DNA from 4 places in the Pseudomonas sp. S3_E10 genome. Region 1 is predicted to be linked to each of the others. Evidence: predicted binding sites of a transcription regulator. Region 1 holds the regulator's gene; each other region holds the start of a gene.
The links. The regulator FliA, encoded in region 1, starts transcription of late flagellar genes. The targets are predictions, from matches to a motif close to CTAAAGTTTNNNNNNNNNNNGCCGNTAA.
Positions count from the first base shown of each region.

Region 2: the regulator FliA is predicted to act here: its motif matches at 3,759-3,786, upstream of AB4N98_RS13435 (methyl-accepting chemotaxis protein).
Region 3: the regulator FliA is predicted to act here: its motif matches at 3,867-3,894, upstream of motA (flagellar motor stator protein MotA).
Region 4: the regulator FliA is predicted to act here: its motif matches at 3,511-3,538, upstream of AB4N98_RS21525 (methyl-accepting chemotaxis protein).

Region 1 covers NZ_CP162743.1:4,507,678-4,512,812, forward strand. The annotation lists gene flhF (flagellar biosynthesis protein FlhF) at 1-488, shown strand, start outside; gene fleN (flagellar synthesis regulator FleN) at 593-1,426, shown strand; gene fliA (RNA polymerase sigma factor FliA) at 1,423-2,163, shown strand; gene AB4N98_RS20730 (chemotaxis response regulator CheY) at 2,333-2,707, shown strand; gene AB4N98_RS20735 (protein phosphatase CheZ) at 2,726-3,514, shown strand; gene AB4N98_RS20740 (chemotaxis protein CheA) at 3,526-5,135, shown strand, end outside.
Region 2 covers NZ_CP162743.1:2,973,764-2,978,898, forward strand. The annotation lists gene AB4N98_RS13420 (putative bifunctional diguanylate cyclase/phosphodiesterase) at 1-1,203, shown strand, start outside; gene AB4N98_RS13425 (NorM family multidrug efflux MATE transporter) at 1,231-2,634, opposite strand; gene AB4N98_RS13430 (LysR substrate-binding domain-containing protein) at 2,787-3,707, shown strand; gene AB4N98_RS13435 (methyl-accepting chemotaxis protein) at 3,886-5,135, shown strand, end outside.
Region 3 covers NZ_CP162743.1:2,178,779-2,183,913, reverse strand. The annotation lists gene serB (phosphoserine phosphatase SerB) at 1-392, shown strand, start outside; gene asd (archaetidylserine decarboxylase) at 512-1,372, opposite strand; gene AB4N98_RS09885 (rhodanese-like domain-containing protein) at 1,381-2,202, opposite strand; gene AB4N98_RS09880 (HDOD domain-containing protein) at 2,260-3,795, opposite strand; gene motA (flagellar motor stator protein MotA) at 3,963-4,814, shown strand; gene motB (flagellar motor protein MotB) at 4,818-5,135, shown strand, end outside.
Region 4 covers NZ_CP162743.1:4,697,644-4,702,778, reverse strand. The annotation lists gene AB4N98_RS21530 (lactonase family protein) at 1-1,117, shown strand, start outside; gene AB4N98_RS21525 (methyl-accepting chemotaxis protein) at 1,183-3,240, opposite strand; gene AB4N98_RS21520 (RNA 2'-phosphotransferase) at 3,592-4,143, shown strand; gene AB4N98_RS21515 (DUF3144 domain-containing protein) at 4,122-4,412, opposite strand; gene AB4N98_RS21510 (tRNA (adenine(22)-N(1))-methyltransferase) at 4,494-5,135, opposite strand, start outside.

The DNA of each region.
Region 1 (5,135 bases):
CGGTTACCCATGTCGACCCCGGTCAATCCCTGGCCAATGCCCTCGACCCGCTGCTGCGCAAGCGCGTGGTGCTGATCGACACCGCCGGCCTGCAAGCCAGCGACCCGGCGTTGCGTATGCAGCTCGAAAGCCTGGCCGGGCGTGGCATCAAGTCAAAAAATTACCTGGTGCTTGCAACCACCAGCCAGAAACAGGTTCTTACCGCTGCGTATCACAGCTACAAACGCTGCGGGCTGGCCGGTTGCATCCTGACTAAACTGGATGAAACCGCCAGCCTGGGTGAAGTGCTGAGCCTGGCTATCAGCCACGAACTGCCGGTGGCTTACCTGACCGATGGGCCGCGGATCCCGGATGATCTGCATCTGCCGCGCCGTCATCAGTTGGTCAGCCGCGCCGTCAGCGTACAAATGCAAGACGAGCCTAGCGAGGAAGCGATGGCCGACATGTTCGCCGATCTCTATCACAACCCGGCAAAACGGGTCGGTTGAGTCAGATGAACACCGTGAAAAGTATCTACATCGATGGTCTGCAAGCGATTCACGCGGCCAAGCCATGTAGCCTGCGTCTAAGCAAGACAAGGTAAAGAAATAAAATGGGCAGCATGCATCCCGTACAGGTGATCGCGGTGACCGGCGGCAAAGGTGGCGTCGGAAAAACTAACGTGTCAGTGAATTTGTCCCTGGCCCTGGCAGAACTTGGCCGTCGCGTCATGCTGCTGGATGCTGACCTGGGACTGGCGAACGTCGACGTTCTGCTGGGGTTGACGCCCAAACACACGCTTGCCGATGTGATCGAGGGGCGCTGTGAGCTGCGCGATGTGCTGCTTCAAGGCCCTGGCGGGATCCGCATCGTGCCGGCCGCCTCCGGCACCCAGAGCATGGTGCACCTGAGCCCGGCGCAGCATGCCGGCCTTATCCAGGCATTCAGCGATATCGGCGACAACCTCGACGTGCTGGTGATCGACACCGCCGCCGGGATCGGCGAATCCGTGGTCAGCTTCGTGCGCGCGGCGCAGGAAGTGTTGCTGGTGGTCTGCGATGAACCCACCTCGATCACCGACGCCTACGCCCTGATCAAATTACTTAACCGTGACTACGGCATGAACCGCTTCCGCGTACTGGCCAACATGGCCCAGAGCCCGCAGGAAGGGCGCAACCTGTTCGCCAAGTTGACCAAGGTCACGGATCGCTTCCTCGATGTCGCCTTACAATACGTCGGTGCAGTTCCCTACGACGAGTGTGTGCGCAAGGCTGTGCAAAAGCAGCGTGCGGTCTACGAAGCGTTCCCTCGTTCCAAATGCGCATTGGCGTTCAAGGCTATTGCCCAAAAGGTCGATACTTGGCCGTTGCCCGCCAACCCACGGGGGCATCTGGAGTTTTTCGTCGAGCGATTGGTACATCAGACGAGCGCAGGACCCGTGCTATGACAGCGAACGGCTATAACGCCTACAAGAAGTCCGCCCGTGACAGTCAGGGCGAGTTGATCGAGCGTTATGCGCCGCTGGTCAAGCGCATCGCCTATCACCTGCTGGCACGCCTGCCCGCCAGCGTCCAGGTCGAAGACCTGATCCAGGCCGGCATGATTGGCCTGCTCGAAGTGTCAACCAAATACGATGCCACCAAAGGCGCGAGTTTCGAGACGTATGCGGGTATCCGTATCCGGGGCGCCATGCTCGATGAAGTGCGCAAGGGTGATTGGGCGCCTCGTTCGGTACACCGCAATACGCGCATGGTCAGTGACGCAATTCGCGCAATTGAAGCAAAAACCGGTCGCGACGCTAAAGATCACGAAGTTGCGGCCGAACTCCAATTGAGTCTCGACGATTATTACGGGATTTTGAACGACACCTTGGGCAGCCGCCTGTTCAGTTTCGACGACCTGTTGCAGGACGGTGAACACGAAGGGCTGCACGAGGACGGCGCGAGTACTCATATGGAGCCGGCGCGAGACCTGGAAGATGAACGCTTTCAGGGTGCGTTGGCGGACGCGATTGCCAATTTGCCTGAGCGTGAGCGACTGGTATTGGCGCTGTACTACGACGAAGAGCTGAACCTCAAGGAAATCGGTGAGGTCCTGGGGGTCAGCGAATCGCGAGTCAGCCAGTTACACAGCCAGTGCGCCGCTCGCTTGCGGGGGCGTTTGGGAGAGTGGCGAGCGCGCTGACAGGCAGTGTGGGGACACTGCAAAGCGATACCGCGAAGGTGATGGATCTTCGCGGGTTCGGCCCGTGGTGCCCCCGGCAGTCCTTTTTGTGTAATGCCTGTTGATTGAAATGACGCGTCCAGGTGCTGGGCGCGTTTAAGACTGCTTGGAGGTCGAATTGGACAAGAACATGAAAATCCTCATCGTTGATGACTTCTCAACGATGCGGCGGATCATAAAAAACCTGTTGCGTGACCTTGGGTTCACAAACACGGTCGAGGCGGATGATGGCCTTACGGCGATTCCGATCCTCAACAGCGGGAGCATCGACTTTCTGGTAACCGACTGGAACATGCCGGGCATGACCGGTATCGACTTGCTGCGTCATGTGCGGGCCGACGAAAAGCTGCGCAGCCTTCCCGTGCTGATGGTCACCGCCGAAGCCAAGCGTGAGCAGATCATCGAAGCTGCCCAGGCGGGTGTTAACGGTTACGTGGTCAAGCCATTCACTGCACTGGCCTTGAAAGAGAAGATCGAAAAAATCTTCGAACGCATCCACGGCTGATGCCATCGCGGGGGAGCTATGGAGCATAACGAAACGTCACAGGGAGACTTTGAGTCGACCCTGAAAAAACATGCTCACCAGTTGGTCGACAGCCTTGAAAAAGGCCAGTTCGGCGACGCGGTGCAGTTGATCCATGAGCTCAACCAGACCCGTGACCGCGGCCTGTATCAGGAAGTGGGCAAGCTCACACGCGAGCTGCACAGTGCGATTGTCAATTTCCAGATTGACCCGCACATGCCCCAGGCCGAAGAAATCTCACAGATCACCGATGCCACCGAACGCCTGTCCTATGTGGTCAGGCTGACTGAGGCGGCGGCCAACCGCACCATGGACCTGGTGGAGAACGCCACGCCCCTGGTCAACGGCATGGCCACTGAAGCCCAGGCCCTGAGCGCCGATTGGGGCCGCTTCATGCGCCGGGAAGTCGGGGCTGAGGAGTTTCGTGAGCTGGCACGTCGGGTTGAAGGCTTCTTGTCGCGCAGCGAGCAGGAAAACCGCACGGTTTCCAGCAACCTCAACGATATTTTGCTGGCCCAGGATTACCAGGACCTCACCGGTCAGGTGATCAAGCGTGTGACCCAGTTGGTCACCGAAGTGGAAAGCAACTTGCTCAAATTGGTGCTTATGGCAGGCCAGGTTGACCGTTTTGCCGGCATTGAACATGACCGCGAAGCGATCCTCTCGGAAAAAGATCCACAAAAACATCTCGCCAAGGGTGAAGGTCCGCAGATTCATGCCGATAAACGTGAAGACGTTGTGTCAGGTCAGGATGACGTAGATGACCTGTTATCCAGTTTAGGCTTCTAAGGAGCACCCACATGAGCTTCGGCGCCGATGAAGAGATCCTTCAGGATTTCCTTGTAGAGGCCGGCGAAATTTTAGAGCAACTGTCCGAGCAACTGGTCGAGCTGGAAAGCCGCCCGGATGATGCGAACCTGCTCAATGCAATTTTTCGCGGTTTTCACACTGTAAAAGGGGGCGCCGGCTTCCTCCAGCTCCATGAGCTGGTGGAGTGCTGCCACATCGCCGAGAACGTGTTCGACATCCTGCGCAAGGGTGAGCGTCACGTTGATTCGGAGTTGATGGACGTGATTCTCGAAGCACTGGATGCGGTCAACGGCATGTTCAGCCAAGTGCGTGAACGTGCCCCGATCACGGCGGCCACGCCGGAACTGTTGGCGGCCCTGGCGCGCTATGCAGAGCCTGCGGACACTTGCGCGCCGGTGGTTGAAGCGGCGCCGGAGCCTGTGGCGGAGCCTGAAGCGGATGTCACGGACACTGAGTTCGAACAACTGCTCAACTCCCTCAGTGCCGTCAAGGCCGAAGCCGAAGCACCGGCCGCCGAAGCCCCGGCAGCGGCGCCGACCAGCGAAGACATTACCGACGCAGAATTCGAATCGCTGCTCGACCAGCTGCATGGCAAAGGCCAGTTCGCCGCTGATGCGGTGGCGCCTGCCGCTGCCGCTCCTGCACCTGCCGCAGCGGGCGGGCCGGTCAGCACCGACATCACCGACGACGAATTCGAAGCGTTGCTCGACCAACTGCACGGCAAAGGCACCTTTGCGGCCGATGCCTTGCCGGCAGTCGCCGCCACCGCCGCTGCGCCTGCCGCCCCTGCGCAGCCTGCCGCTGATGGCCTGATCACGGATAACGAATTCGAAGCCCTGCTTGACGATTTGCACGGCAAGGGCAAGTTCAGCGAGGTTGCACCTGCCGCCGCTACGGCAGCACCGGTTGCCGCCAAAGCGGCTGCACCCGCCAAAGCTGCCGCTCCAGCCGCTCCAGCCGCTCCAGCCGCCAAACCGGCACCTGCCCCAGCGGCGGCGCCGGCTGCGGCCCCAGCGCGTGCCGCCGCCGCGGCGCCGCCTGCGGACAAACCCGCCAGTGAAGCCGAAACCACCGTGCGCGTGGACACCGCGCGGCTGGACGACATCATGAACATGGTCGGCGAGCTGGTGCTGGTACGTAACCGCCTGGTGCGCCTGGGCCTGAGCAGTGGCGATGAAGCCATGCAAAAGGCCGTGTCGAACCTCGACGTGGTGACCGCCGACCTGCAAACCGCCGTGATGAAAACGCGGATGCAGCCGATCAAGAAAGTCTTCGGCCGCTTCCCGCGCCTGGTGCGTGACTTGGCGCGCCAACTGAAGAAAGAGATCAACCTGGAACTGGTGGGTGAAGAAACCGACCTCGACAAAAACCTTGTCGAGGCCCTGGCCGACCCGCTGGTTCACTTGGTGCGCAACGCGGTCGACCACGGCGTCGAAACCCCGGAAGAACGCGAAGCCTCGGGCAAGTCCCGTGGCGGCAAAGTCATCCTGGCGGCGGAGCAGGAAGGCGACCACATCCTGCTGTCGATCACCGATGACGGCAAGGGCATGGACCCGACCATCCTGCGCAATATCGCGGTCAAGCGTGGCGTGATGGACAA
Region 2 (5,135 bases), 1.5 Mb from region 1:
GCCCTCGGTCACCTGGACCTCGACAATTTCCGTCACGCCAACGACGCCCTCGGCCACCAGGCCGGCGACCGGTTGATCCTGCAGGTGGTCTCGCGGCTCAAGAACCAGCTTGAGGTCGGCGACCAACTGGCCCGCCTGGGCAGCGATGAATTTGCGCTGTTGATCGACACCCGCCGTGCGCCCCAGCGCGCCGAATGGATGGCCGAGCGCATTACCGAAGCGATGGCCGAACCTTACTGGGTAGATGGCGAAAGCCTGCTGATCGGTTGCAGCCTGGGCGTGGCGCATGCCCGTGCGCGCGCCGGCGCCGACCCGCTGATGTGGCACGCCCATATCGCCATGCAGCAAGCCAAAAGCACTCAGGGCTGCACCTTTCATATCTTCAACGAACGCATCAACCGCAATGCGCGCAGCCTGGCCGACCTGGAAAGTGAACTGCGCCGTGCCCTGCGTCGCGATGAGTTGGAGTTGCATTACCAGCCACGCCTGGATCTGGACGATGGGCATATCGTCGGCCTTGAGGCCCTGGTGCGCTGGCGCCACGGCGAACGCGGCCTGTTGCCCCCCAGCGAATTCGTGCCCCTGGCCGAACAGAGCGGCCTGATCGTACCGCTGGGCTACTGGGTGATCTCCCGGGCCCTGCGCGACATGCAAGACCTGCGCGAACGCGGCCTGCCGCCGCTGCACATGGCGGTCAACCTGTCGTTCCGCCAGTTCCAGGACAGCCAGTTGCTCTCCACGCTCAGCCGGCTGATCAGCGAGCGCGGCGTGGAGGCGCAGTGGTTGGAGTTCGAGCTGACCGAAACCGCCGTGATGCGCCGCAGTGACCTGGTCAAGCAGACCATGGATGCCCTCGGTCGCCTGGGTGTGCGGTTTTCCCTGGATGACTTCGGCACCGGTTTCTCATCGTTCGTGCACCTCAATAGCTTGCCGATCGCCTTGTTGAAGATCGACAAGAGCTTTGTCGGCGGCATGGAAGAGCGCGAAGAGAACCGCAAGCTGGTACACGCGATGATCAACCTGGCACACAATCTCAACCTGGAAGTGGTGGCCGAAGGCGTGGAAACCCCGGAGCAACTCGCGTTGCTGAGGCTGTTTGGCTGCGACCAGGCCCAGGGTTACCTGATCAGCAAACCGTTGCCGCTGCCGGAGTTGGTGGAGTACTTGAAGTTCGACAAGGGCCAGCAGGCGTTACTGGGTTGAGCTGTAAACCCAACCCAAGTGACCGAGCTAGTCAGGTTGCATGGCTGGGAATTTCGCGTGTACTTGCGGTTCCTGGCGAATCATTCGCTTCATCTTCGCTTCAAACGCCCAAGTCAGGCTGACCGCTGCACACGCCAGGCCCAACGCCAAACCCCACCACACACCGGTCGGCCCCCAGCCCAGGGTGAAGGCCATCAGCCAGGCCGAAGGCGCGCCGATCAGCCAGTAGCATCCCAAGCCCACCAGAAAGGTGGTCTTGGCATCCTTGAGCCCTCGGATGCAGCCCATGGCGATGGTCTGCACGCCATCGAACAGCTCGAACCAGGCCGCGACGGCCAACAGGCTGACTGCCAGCACGATCACGTCGTGGAACGCCGGGTCGTCATGGTCGAGGAAGAGCCCGATCAAAGGGTCGGAAAACAGCCACAGCACGGCGGCAAATCCCAACATCACCGCCGCGCCAAAACTGATCCCCACTCGCCCCGCCATGCGCGCTTGCAGCAATTGCCCGGCCCCATAGTGCTGGCCGATGCGCATGGTCACCGCGTAGGACATGCCGGCCGGAACCATGAACGCCACCGAGACAATTTGCAGGGCGATCTGATGCGCCGCCAACTGCGTACTGCCCATGGTACCCATGCACAGCGCGGCAAAGGCGAACAACCCGACCTCCACCGCGTAGGTGCCGCCAATCGGCAGGCCCAGGCGCCACAATTCGCGCAGATAGTGGGTGTTGAGGCGCAGCAGGCCGTTGCTCAGCGGGTAGGCAGCGTAGGCGCGGTTGCTGCGGATGTACCACATCAGCGCCAGCGCCATGCCATTGGCGACGATGGCGGTGACCAGGCCGATGCCCATCAAGCCGAGTTTCGGCAGGCCGAACATGCCTTCGATCAGCGCGTGATTGAGCAGGTAGTTGAGCACCGTGCCGCCGAGGCTGATCACCATCACCGGGGTGGCCTTGCCGATGGCACTGGTGAAGCCGCGCAAAGCCATGAAGCTCAGGTAGCCGGGCAAGGCGAACGGCAGCACCGTGAGGAACTGTCCCGCCGACTGCACGTTGGTTTCGGTCTGGCCGAACATCAGCAGCACCGGTTTGAGGTTCCATAGCAGCAAGGCCGCCGCCAGGGCCATCAGCCAGGCAAGCCAGAGCCCGGCCTGGGTCAGGCGGGTGGCGCCTTCGATATCGCCGGCGCCGTGACGGATAGCGACCAGCGTCCCCACGGCAGCAATCACGCCGATGCAGAAGATCGACACGAACGAATAACTCGCCGCGCCCAGGCCGCCGCCAGCCAGGGCTTCCGGGCTCAGGCGCGCCATCATCAAGGTGTCTGTCAGCACCATCAACATGTGCGCCAACTGCGAGGCAATCAGCGGCCCTGACAGCCGCAGAATGGCCCAGAGTTCGGTACGTGCCGGATGCTGCATGATCATCACGCTCAACAAATCAGAGGGTTGGGAGAGGGTTGATTTTCGGCGCTCTGCGCCCAATGCACAAAGGGATAAAAGCGATCGTTCGCATGATTAAAACTCATGCCTGATTGATTCTGGTAGGGTTCGGGCATTGCGCTGTCGGAGCTTTCAACATGTCTCGTCGTCTTCCTCCTCTGTATGCCTTGCGCGCATTTGAAGCGGCCTCCCGGCACCATTCCTTTACTCGCGCCGCTGAAGAGCTGTCGATCACCCAGAGTGCGGTGAGCCGGCATATCCGCACCCTGGAAGAACATTTCGCCTGCCGCCTGTTTCAGCGCAGCGGCCGCAATTTGCAGCTCACCGAAGCCGCGCGCCTGCTGTTGCCCGGCGTGCGCGAAGGGTTTGCCGCACTGGAACGGGCCTGCCACACCCTGAACGCCGAAGACGACATTTTGCGCATGAAGGCGCCGTCGACCCTGACCATGCGTTGGTTGTTGGCGCGGCTCAGTCGCTTCCGGGCGTTGCAGCCGGGCAATGAGGTGCAACTGACCAGCGCCTGGATGAGCGTGGATGAGGTGGATTTCAACCAGGAGCCTTTCGATTGCGCGGTGCTCTTGAGCAACGGGCATTTTCCAGCGGATTGGGAGGCCTGCTATCTGTTCCCCGAGCTGTTGATTCCGGTTGGCGCGCCGAACTTGTTGAGCGACGGGCCTTGGGATATAAACCGCCTGGCCGGCGCCGAGTTGCTGCACCCCACGCCAGACCGTCGCGACTGGCGCAGTTGGCTGGAGCGCATGGGGTTGTCGTCCCAGGTTTCGCTCAAGGGCGGGCAGGTGTTCGATACGCTTGAGCTGGGCATGATCGCCGCCGCCCGTGGTTACGGCGTGTCCATGGGCGACCTGCTGATGGTGGCCGAAGACGTGGCCCAGGGGCGTTTGAGCCTGCCGTGGCCGACCGCGGTGGCCAGTGGGGAAAATTACTACCTGGTGTGGCCGAGAACCCGTCCCGGTGGTGAACGCTTGCGGCGCCTGGCGGATTTCCTTCAGGGCGAAGTGCAAGCCATGGTCCTGCCGGCGGTCGAGCGCCTCGATTGAGGGGGTTGCAGGCCTGGCGCGCAACCGTTTGCGTGATACCCCTGCGACTCGCTCAAGTATTGCCGAGCGCCGCCGAAGTAGGTGTGTTGGCACCATCGTCCTCCAACGTTTCCCACCAGATAATTTGCCGAGCAGCGCTATGAGATCAGGATGATCCTGGCCTCGGCCAGGAGCAGTCATGTCTCAACCTCGCGCCCGGATCGCCTCCCAGTTAGGCCTCGCATTAGCCTTGATTCTGGCTGTCGTCATCAGCGGCAGTACCGTTTTCGCCCTGCGGTCCCTCGATGCCGCCAACCTCGATACCCGCGAGGAGCACCTGGCCAGCGAAGCGCGTTTGCTCGCCGACCAGCTCAATACCTTCCACAGTACGTTGCGCGAAAGCACCCAGCGCCTGACGGGGTTGTTTGAGAAGCGCTTCAGCGCCGGGCTGTCGGTGCAGGCCGATCACCCGGTCACCGTGGCCGGGGTGCAGACGCCGAGCCTGTTGCTGGGCAGCGAAGTGCTCAACAACAACTTCACCGAAGTAGACGAGTTCAAGCAAATGTCCGGCGGCGTGGCCACGGTGTTCGTGCGCAGCGGCGACGACTTTATCCGCGTCAGCACGTCCCTGACCAAGCAGGACGGCAGCCGCGCGATCGGTACCGTGCTTGATCGCCAAGGCCCGGCTTACCAACGTGTTCTCGGTGGCCAGGCCTATATCGGGCGCGCAGTGTTGTTCGATCGGTCCTATATGACCCAGTACAGCCCTGTACGCGACGCCGGCGGCAAAGTGATTGCCGTGCTGTTCATCGGGTTTGACTACACCGACGCCCAGGCCGCGCAGTTCGAAAACCTCAAGCGCTTCCGCATCGGCCAGACCGGCTCCCTGGCGTTGCTCGACGAGCAGAAGCGCTGGCTGGTACCGCCGGCGGGTGTACAGGCGTTGGATCAGGCGGTGCCGGTGATGTTGGATCTGGCCAAGACCCCTGGCAAAGGCCGCTTCTGGAGCGACAAGAACGAAGATTTCTACAGCGTTTCGGTACCCTTCGACGGTGGCCCTTGGGCCGTGGTTGCGAGCATGCCGAAAGCTGAAATCCGCGCGGTTACCTGGGCGGTCGGGATTCGCCTGGTGATCGGCAGCGTGCTGGCGATGCTGCTGGCGGTGGGTGCCACGGTGTGGCTGCTGCGCAGCAAGCTGCAGCCGCTGAGCGACCTGGTGCGCCAGGCCGAAGCCTTGGGCGCGGGTGATTTGAGTGCACGCCTGAACGTGTCCAGCCATGACGAAATTGGCCAACTGGCGCGCAGTTTCAACCAAATGGGTGAAGCGCTGTCGACCATGGTTTCCCATATCCGCAAGGCAGCCGAAGAGGTCAATAGCCGTGCCCAGGCGCTGTCCGGTTTGTCTGGCGGTGCTTATGACGGCATGGAACAGCAGTCCGGCGAGATCAC
Region 3 (5,135 bases), 2.3 Mb from region 1:
GCCTGGGCTACAAGACTGCGATCCTGTCCGGTGGCTTTACCTACTTCGCCAAACAATTGCAGGCCAAGTTGGGCATCGACTACGTCTTCGCCAATGAGCTGGAAGTGGTCGATGGCAAAGTGACCGGTGTGGCGGTGGAGCCGATTGTCGACGCCCAGCGCAAAGCGGATCTGTTGAAGGAATTGGCCCATAAGGAAGGCTTGCGCCTGGAGCAGACCATTGCGGTCGGCGACGGCGCGAATGACTTGCCGATGCTGGCGATTGCCGGGTTGGGCGTGGCGTTTCGCGCCAAGCCGTTGGTGAAGCAATCGGCGAAGCAGGCGATTTCGACCTTGGGGCTGGACGGTGTGCTGTACCTGCTGGGCTTTCGCGACCGCGACGGGCAGCTGTAACTGAAAATGTAGGAAGGGGCTTGCTCCCGATGGCCGTGGATCAGTCACCCGATGAGTTGACTCAAACACAGCTATCGGGAGCAAGCCCCCTCCCACAATTGACCTGGATTGGCGTCAGGTCAGGCGTTGGGCAGTGCGATACCCTGGCCCATCTGCACCGGCGAACCGGCCACCAATTCTTCCGCCCATTTCACCTGATCCGGCCCGAACAGCACGATGGCGGTCGAGCCCAGCTTGAAGCGGCCCAACTCGGCACCTTTCTCCAGATAAATCGGCGCACGCGCGGCTTCGTCGTAGCGGAAGGTTTTCAGCTCGCGCTTGGGCGGCGTGACGAGGCCAGCCCACACGGTTTCAATCGATGCCACGATCATCGCGCCGACCAATACCACCGCCATCGGGCCGCGCTCGGTGTCGAACAGGCACACAACACGCTCATTGCGCGCAAACAGTTCCGGTACGTTTTCGGCGGTGGTCTGGTTGACCGAGAAGATCCGGCCCGGCACGTAGACCATCTCGCGCAGGGTGCCGGCCAGCGGCATGTGAACTCGGTGGTAGTCCTTCGGTGACAGGTAGATGGTGGCAAAGTCGCCGCCCATGAACGGCGCCGCTACAGCGGCGTCGCCGCCCAGCAATTCCAGCACGCTGAAGCTGTGGCCCTTGGCCTGGAACACACGACCATGTTCGATCGGGCCAAGCTGGCTGACCGCGCCATCGGCGGGGCTGAGTACGGCGCCAGGGGCCTGGTCCAGCGGGCGCGCGCCGTCTTTGAGGGCGCGAGTGAAGAACGCGTTGAAGTGCTCGTAGGCGGTTACGTCTTCAACCAGTGCCTGGGACATGTCCACTTGATAGCGTTTGGCGAACCAGGTGGTGAAGGCGTTCTTGAACCAGCGCACGCGGCACTCGGCAATGCAGCCGGCCAGGCGCGACAGCAGATGGTGCGGCAGCAAGTACTGGCTGAGGATAAACAACTGCTTTTTCATAACTGTCCTTAAACCTTAATCTCAACGGGGGTGTCGGGGTGGTTGCCCCATTCGCCCCAGGAACCGGCATAACCTTTGACTCGCGGATAACCGAGCGCCTTGGCCACCAGGTAGGTGAAGCCAGAGCGGTGGTGAGTCTGGCAATGGGTGATGATTTCTTTGTCGGGGGTCAGCCCAAGCTCTTCAAGGACCTGCGGCATGTCGCGGCGGATGCGCAGGCTGCGCGCCTTATCCATGCCGGCGGTCCATTCGAAGTTCACGGCGCCGGGGATGTGCCCGCCTTTGGCCGCGAGCACCTTCTCGCCGGAATATTCCAGCGGGCCGCGTGCGTCCCAGATGCCCAGGTCGGCGGCGCCGAGGCGGCTTTGCAGGTATTCGCGGGTGGCGGTGGGGCCATCGTGCAGCGTGAGGCTGACCGGGCCGCCGCGCGCTGGCGGCACGTCGGTCGACACGGTGTACTCAGCGGCCAGCCAGGCCAGCAGGCCGCCGTCGAGGTAGTGGTATTTCGGGTGACCGATCACGTCGAGCATCCAGATGAAGCGTCCGGCCCAGCCGCCGCCTTCGTCGTCATAGACCACGTAGGTGGCATCCGGGGTGTGGCCCAGTTCACCGAAGAGTTTTTCCAGGTCGGCTTTGTGGGGCAGCAGGCCGGGTGCCGGCGGCTGGCCCAACTGGGTGCGCTTGGGGTCAACGAAATGCGCCCCCGGGATATGCCCTTCGGCGTAGCGGGCGGCACTGGTGAGGTCCACCAGAATCAGGTGTTCGGTATCAAGGCGACCGATCAGGTCGCTGGGTTCGATCACCAGCGGCAAGCCAGAGAAGTCAGGCATGTGAGGTCTCCTGGGCACAAATGTTGGCGATAAAGGAGGGCGATTGTAGCGCAAGCATCAGACGCTGCGGTTGGTAAAGCTGTGCAGGGCTTTCTCGATGCACTGCGCGGTTTTGCCGAAGGCTTGCACGGTGGTTTCCGAGAACGGCCCACCGCCCTGGTCGGCGATCATCACCATCACCACGCGACCGTTGCAGCTCATGGAACGCAACAACAGGTGCTCACCGTTGAACAGGCGACGCAGGATCGGCGGCAGCAAGGCCGAGAACTGCGCATGATTGTCCGGTGTGAGGCGCACTTGGGCGGATTTTTCCAGCAGGCGCTGCAGCAGTGTGCTGTTGACCACGTCCAGGCTCAGGTTGGCGGCGTCTTTAGGTAGGCCGTCGGCTTGGTGTACGCGCAGCGTGCTCAAGGCGCGATCGGCCATGAACAACAACACCCGTTGCATGCCACTGGCCACCAGGGCTTCTTTGGCGCACGTGGTCAAATGCATGGCGTTGGCAAAACGGCTCGGCTCCACCAGCAGTTCGGTGCAGCGGTTGCGCCATACCGCCAAGGCTTCGGCGGTGGGCGGCGGCGCGGGCAGCAGGCCGCGATGGATCTTCTGTACATGCCACGGCCAGATCAGCGAAAGCGCCGGGTGCCAGAGGTCGGGCATCAGCGTGGTGCGAGCGCTGGTGACGGCTTGTTGATGCGAGTGTTGCTGCACCTCAGCCAGCGGTTGTTGCAGATACAGAGCTGTAAGGTACTGCCAGCGCTGTGTGTGCGGGCAGGTCCAGGATTCTTGCGCGGACATCGCCAAACCGTTGGCCAGCAGCACGGTATTGGCCGGCTGGTTCAGCCAGCGGCGCAGGTTGGGCTCGGCGTCGAGCAACTGCTGATGGCGCAACGGGTCATCTTCACGGGCGATATGCAGCGCCTTGACCAGCAACCGTTGCTCGTTCTTCAGCAGGTTATAACCCTGGGACACCCAGATCGGCAGGTGCCAGGTTTCGGTCAGTGCCAGGCACAGGTCCAGCAGGCGTACGCCGAACAATTGCTGCTCGACCTTGCGTGCCGACTCGCCCTTGTGAATCACGCGCAGCTCCCACTCTTCGAGAAGCTTGGGGTGGGCAACGGCCATCGGCCACAGCGGCGACAGAAACAGCAGGCTGCCCCAGTGAATGTCTTGCCACAACCGTGCCAGGCGGCTGCCGAACAAACCGTTGGCTTGTTGCGATGCATGCTGGCTCACCAGCAACAATTGACGCAATGCAATGGGGATCTCTTGGGCCGGCACCGAGGGCAGGCGCGCCAGCAGTTCTTCGGCGCGCTTGAGGCCCAGGCGGTTGAGCGCCACTTCGAGATTTTCCGCCGGCTCCGTCAGGCTGCCATGGGTATGGCTGTTTGCCTCGCGCATCACGCTGAGTACAAGGGCTGGGCTGTTTTGCATCAGTTCGGCAATATCTCGCAACGAACTGCGGCTGTCGCGGATCGCCTTGCACACCCGGTCGTGGCTGGCCTGGGGAACAGGCAGCGGCACTTCGTCCAGGCACTTGATCCAAGCGGCGAGAGAGAGAGGTCTTACAGATGGGACTGTCGTTTTATTAGCCATGATTGGGGCGCGATCATCACATGCGGTCAACACGCCCGGAGCGGGCCGAACTGGCTTTTCGCCTTAACGGGCTATAGTCTGGCGCAGTTTTGCCGATAAGTAGAACAAGAGTTTTTCAGTTCCCCCAAATATGTCCATGAACCCGACGGCGCAAGTACTCATCTCCTATGGCTAAAATTATCGGCATCATCGTCGTCTTCGCGAGCGTGCTCGGCGGGTACGTCCTGTCCCACGGTAAAATTGCGGCACTGATCCAGCCTTTCGAGGTGATGATTATCGGTGGTGCGGCACTGGGCGCTTTCCTGCAGGCCAACCCCGGCTACATGACCATGCACGTGATCAAGAAGTCATTGGCCATGTTTGGTTCGCGCTTTACCCACACCTTCTACCTGGAAGTGCTGGGGCTGGTGTACGAGATCCTCAACAAGAGCCGCCGCGAAGGCATGATGGCCATCGAGGCTGACATCGAGGACGCCGCGGCCAGCCCGATTTTCGCCAAGTATCCGGCCGTGCTCAAAGACGAGCGCATGACCGCTTATATCTGTGATTACCTGCGCATCATGTCCTCCGGCAACATGGCTCCCCATGAGCTTGAAGGCTTGTTCGACATGGAATTGTTCAGCCTTAAAGAGGAGCTGGAGCATCCGTCCCACGCCGTGACCGGCGTCGCAGACGGCATGCCCGGTTTCGGTATCGTCGCGGCGGTACTCGGTATTGTGGTGACCATGGCCTCCCTGGGTGAGGGTGACCAGGCGGCCATCGGCATGCACGTCGGTGCGGCGTTGGTGGGGACCTTCTTCGGTATTCTCGCGGCCTACGGTTTCTTCGGCCCTCTGGCGACCTCCCTGGCCCATGATGCCAAGGAAGAAATCAACCTTTACGAATCGATCAAGGCCAGTCTGGTGGCGTCCGCTTCCGGCATGCCGCCGTCGCTGGCGGTGGAGTTCGGTCGCAAGGTCCTGTACCCGAAGCATCGCCCAAGCTTCGCCGAGCTGGAACAAGCGGTTCGCGGTCGCTAAGCCATGGAAAACAACCAGCCGATAATCATCAAGCGCGTCAAGCGCTTCGCTGCGGGGCACCATGGTGGCGCCTGGAAAATCGCCTTCGCCGACTTTGCGACGGCGATGATGGCGTTCTTCCTGGTGCTGTGGCTGATGTCGACGGCCACGCCCGAACAGAAAATCGCCATTGCCGGCTACTTCAAAGACCCGATTGGCTTTTCGGAAAGCGGCACGCCTTTCGTGATCGATCTGGGCGGCTCGCCGCAATTGGCGCCTGAGCGCACCATCAACCCCGAAGTCAAAACCGAGGCGCCCCAGGAAAAAATCCCGATCGAGCGC
Region 4 (5,135 bases), 190 kb from region 1:
TACACCTCTCATTCTGGCCGCCGCCATTGCCTGCGGCCTCGTCGCACACGCCAACGCCACCACCTTTGCCTACATCTCCAGCCCCGGCGATGGCTTGATTTCTCAATATCGCCTCGATGAAAGCAACGGTGCACTGAGCCTGGTCGAGCAAGTAACGGCGGGCGATCAGGTCAACCCGATGGCCCTGAGCCCGGACGGCAAGACCTTGTTTGCCGCGCTGCGGGTCAAGCCATTTCAGGTGCAGGCGTTCAGCATTGACCCGGCCAGCGGGCATTTGACGCCAACGTCCAAGGCGCCGCTGGCCGACAGCATGGCCTACCTGGCCACCGACCGCGCCGGGCGTTATCTGCTCGCGGCCTCCTACGGTGCCGACCTGCTCAGCGTGCAGCCCGTCGACAAGGCCGAGCCGATCCTCACCTACAAAACCGGCCTGCACGCGCACTCGTTGCGTACCGACCCGAGCAATCGCTTCGCGTACGCCGGCAACCTGGGCACCGACCATGTGCTGCAATACCGCTTCGACGCCAACACCGGCGCACTCACGCCGATCGGCACGGGCTTTGTCAGCGTGCCGGCCAATACCGGCCCTCGGCACCTGGCGTTCTCGGCCAACGGTCAATACCTGTATGTGGTCGGCGAAATGAGCGGCACCGTGACCGCGTTTGCCATCGACCACAACACCGGCGCGCTGGCCCAGGTCGGCGTGGCCAACGGCATCCCCGCACGCTTGAAACTGGCCCACGGCGAAGTGCGCGATGCGCGCAACAATGACCTCAAAGACGACCCGACACCGCGCATCTGGGCCGCCGACCTGCGTCTGTCGCCGGATGGCAAGCTGCTGCTGATGAGCGAACGCACCAGCAGTTCGGTATCGGCGTTTGCGCTGGACACAGCCACGGGCGGCCTGCGCTTTCTCGACAACTACCCGGTGCAAGAAAAGCAGCCGCGTAATATCGCGTTTTCGCCCAATGGCCGATGGTTGCTGGTGACGGGCGAGAAAAGCGACACGGTCGGGGCGTATGCGGTCAGCGCCAACGGGGCATTGAAGCGGGTGGGAGAAGCGGCGTCGGGCAAGGGGGCGTTGTGGATTGAGGTGTTGCACACCCAGGCGAAGTAACCCTCAGCACCCTTCGGGAACGATGCAGGTGGTGAGCGGGCTTGCCCCGCTCACCACAACGCCGCTCAGCCCAAACGAAACCGCGCCGTGTTGTCACTCAACGCCTGGCTGCCCTTGCTCAAGGTGTCGGCCGCGCGGTTGACTGCGCGGGCGCCGTCCAATAAGCGCCCTGCGGCCTGATCGACTTGCTGGATATTGCCGCTCACTTCGTCCGCCGTCGCCGCTTGTTCTTCCACGGCCGTGGCGATTTGCGCCAGGGTGTCGGTGACGTTCTGCACCGCGCCGGCAATCTCGCCCAAGCGCGCGCCCAGGCCGGTGACGGACTCGGCATCGGTGAGTGCTTGCTCGCACGCGGCGCCCATCAAGGTGACCGCCTGGCTGACGGTCGCGCGCAGGCTGTCGACGGTGCCGGCGATCTGCGCCGTGGAAGCCTGGGTGCGTTGCGACAGGCTGCGCACTTCATCGGCCACCACCGCAAACCCCCTGCCCTGCTCACCGGCACGCGCCGCCTCGATGGCCGCGTTGAGCGCCAGCAGGTTGGTCTGTTCGGCAATGCCGCGAATGGTGTCGACCACCGATTGAATCTGCTGCCCCTGCTGGCTCACCTGCTGCAACGCATCGGCGGTGTCGGTAAGGCGTTGGTTGAGCTGCTGGATGCTCGCGGTGGTGCGCTGGCTGTCACGGCTGCTGTCTTCGGCAATGCGCCGGGTCTGCTGGGCGCTGCCCGAGGCTTGCTCGCAGCTTCTGGCGACGCCCATGGAGGTGGCGGCCAACTGCGTGGCGGCAGCGGCAATCTGGCTGATCTGGTGTTGCTGGTCTTCGACTTCAGTGAGGGTGCTGCCCGATTGCGAATTGAGGGTGAGCACCGCTGAGCCCAGTTGCTGGGTTTCGTGATTGACCCCCAGCAGGCTGGTGCGCAGCTGCATCACCGCCACGTTCAGTGCGGTGCTGATAGCCGCCAGTTCGTCACGCCCTTCCACCGCCACTTCCACGCACAGGTTACCGTCGCGCAGGGACTCGGCCAGGGTGGTGATGCCACTGGCGCTGCGGCGGATGGAAGCTTGCAGGCACACGAACAGGTACAGCGCCGCCAGGGCCAGCAGGCCGAACGTCAGCGCCAGGGGAATGAAGCGTTGGTTGGCGTGGCTGTGGTAGTAGCTCAAGCGCGCATCCAGCGAGGTGAGCGACTGCACACGCAGCGCGCCAAGCGAGGCGAGCGTGGTGTCGACACTGCGCTCAAAGCTGGTGGTGTCAAGCTTGATACTGCCGCCGAACACGCCGTCATCGAGCACTTTGAGTTCGTTATCCAACAGCTGCAGGCTGTTGTCGTACTGCGCGGTCCAGGGTTGCATGCCGTCGAATTGCTTGGCTTTGAGCGCAGTCGCAGCCTTGTCCAACTGGTCGCGCGCGTCGCCGATGCGGCTGCGCAGGTCGCGCATCTGCAAACGGCTTTGCAGGGTGAATTGCCCGGACGCGATGGACGATTGACCGACACTGGCCATGCGACCGATGCGCTCGATCAGGTCCGGCGTCTGCTGCGTGCCCATCTGCATCAGCATGTAGGTTTCCAGCCAGGGGTCGAGGATCAGGCCGGCGTCCAGGGTGATCTGCTCACGCAGGGTTTGCATCGCGCTCAGGGCCGAGGTGAAACGGTCGTAGCCGTCCGGCCACCAGCCCACGGTGCGCAGGGACGCGGAGTCCATGCCCTTGACCGTGGCCTGCAACGCGTCGAAGCGCGCCAGGATATCGGCCCCGGCGTTCTGGGTTTTGAGGGTATCGCCCAAGGTTTGCAGGCTTTGCTGGATCAGTGGGAAATTCGCATCGACCTTGTCCATCGCCGCCTTCGCCGCCGGCGTCGGGGCGTGCAGGATGTCTGCTGCTTTCCAGCGCGCGGCCAGGTTGCGCTGGGCGGTCAATTGGCCGTCCAGTGTGTCCAGGGCCAACAGTTGGCGGACGCCGGACTGTTCGTTGGAAATCACGCTTAATTTTTCACGATAGTCCTGCCCGATCATCCACAGGCTACCGGCCAGGGGCAGCATGAACAGGAAAAACAGAATCTGGAATTTACGTGCGAAACCGAGACGTCCGAGCAGGCGGATACCGGGTGATAACAAGCTGTGCATGTCCGACCACTCCCAAAAACAACCCACGCGAATAAACGGCGGGCCAAGCCTTGAAATGACTAACGGCAAAATGCCATGTCATTGATTAGCTTGGCACTAGCAAGATACGAGCCGCCGGCACGCAGCCCCGAAACAGCGCGCTCGGTGTGCTTATGGTGCCGGTGGCGCGCACGAAAATGGGGCAAAAGCACTCAGTGTCGGCCAGGGTGTTGTAACCGGCGGAGACGACTACCTGAGATGCGCTCCAAAACATCTTCAATTACAGGCATCCTATCGGCCGCGAACCGAACAAACTTGAAGGGCTGAATGCGTCTGACGGCAATCAAGCTCACCTCGGAAAAGGAAATCCTCTTGAATAAGAAACAACGCGACGATATCAGCAGATTCCTCAGCTACGTACTGCGCCATGCCCCGGAGTCATTGAGTATTGCACTGGACAGCGACGGCTGGACCGATATTGACGAACTGATCACAAAAGCCAACCGCCACGGGCATAACGTTGACCGCCAGGCCTTGCTCGATGTCGTTGAGACCAACGATAAAAAGCGCTTCACACTCTCCGACGATGGCTACCGCATCCGCGCCGCCCAAGGCCATAGCACTGAACACGTGCAGGTGCAGCACATCGAAAAGGAACCGCCGGCCGTGCTCTACCACGGTACCGCCAGCCGCTTCATGGCCTCCATCGACATTCAAGGACTGATTCCGGGCAGCCGGCACCATGTGCACCTGACAGAGAACCCTGAGACCGCGATGGCCGTCGGCAAGCGCTATGGGCAACCGGTGCTGCTCAGCATTGATACGCACGCGATGAGAAAGGCAGGCATGCGGTTCTTCCAGGCGGACAACGGCGTATGGCTGGTGGACGCAGTACCGGCGCCCTATTTGACTTGCATGTACTGAGTAAAATTATTGATGTGATCGTCCAGATTGTCTTCAAGCATCATCCGGTACTGCTCACAGAAATACTTCAGCATCGCCTCGCGCTCCTCGGCCATGTGCGCGCCGGATTTAAAATTACGTGCACACGCCCAGGCATTGAACCGGGTGGTGCCGAACATCATTGAGGCGCTGACCTGACCGAGGTCTTCGAAGGTTTTGAGCTGCTCGTTCGACAGTTCGATATGTGCGTCTGCGCGGTCGTAGAAGGCTTGGTCGGTGGCGTCGGCCATGGCGGGTGTCCTGGGTGAGCGAATGAGGCGGTTATTGGAGCATATCCGGCGCCATGGATGCGGATCCGGCGACAACAGCGATCAACCCAGCAATTGAATCATCCACTGAATCTGCCGGGCTATCTCTTGGCGCTTAGCCTCGGGCAGCGTCTGCCGTGCCTGTTCGAAGCCGGCCAGGGTCTTGTGCTTGAGGCGCAGCGCGCGTTGCCACTTGGCCAGGAAGACCGGCGTACGCGCCTGCATGTGCAGCGGGCCGAAGTACAATTCTTCAGCGCTGTACACCACCGGCTCCGAGCGCTCGGCGACGATGATTTCGTAGTAGAAGCGGTTTTCGTGCAGCAACTCTTCACTGACGATGCGGTAGCCGTTGTGCATCAACCACACGCGCAGCGGTTGCTCGCCGCCGTTGGGTTGCAGGACCAGCCGCTCATGACCGCTCAAATGGGCCTTGCCGGCTTCGAGGATGTCGCGGATCGTTTCGCCGCCCATGCCGCACAGGCTGACGGCGGTGATACGGTCGTCGGGTTCGATGGCCGACAAACCATCGGCCAAGCGCACGCGGATGCGCTGCTCCAGGCCGTTGTCACACACGGTACGCTTGGCCGCTTGAAAAGGCGTGGCGGCCACCTCCCCCGCCACGGCCGCCTCGATCACGCCACGGCGCAACAATGCCACCGGCAGGTAGGCGTGGTCCGAGCCGATATCGGCCAGGCGTGCGCCGTG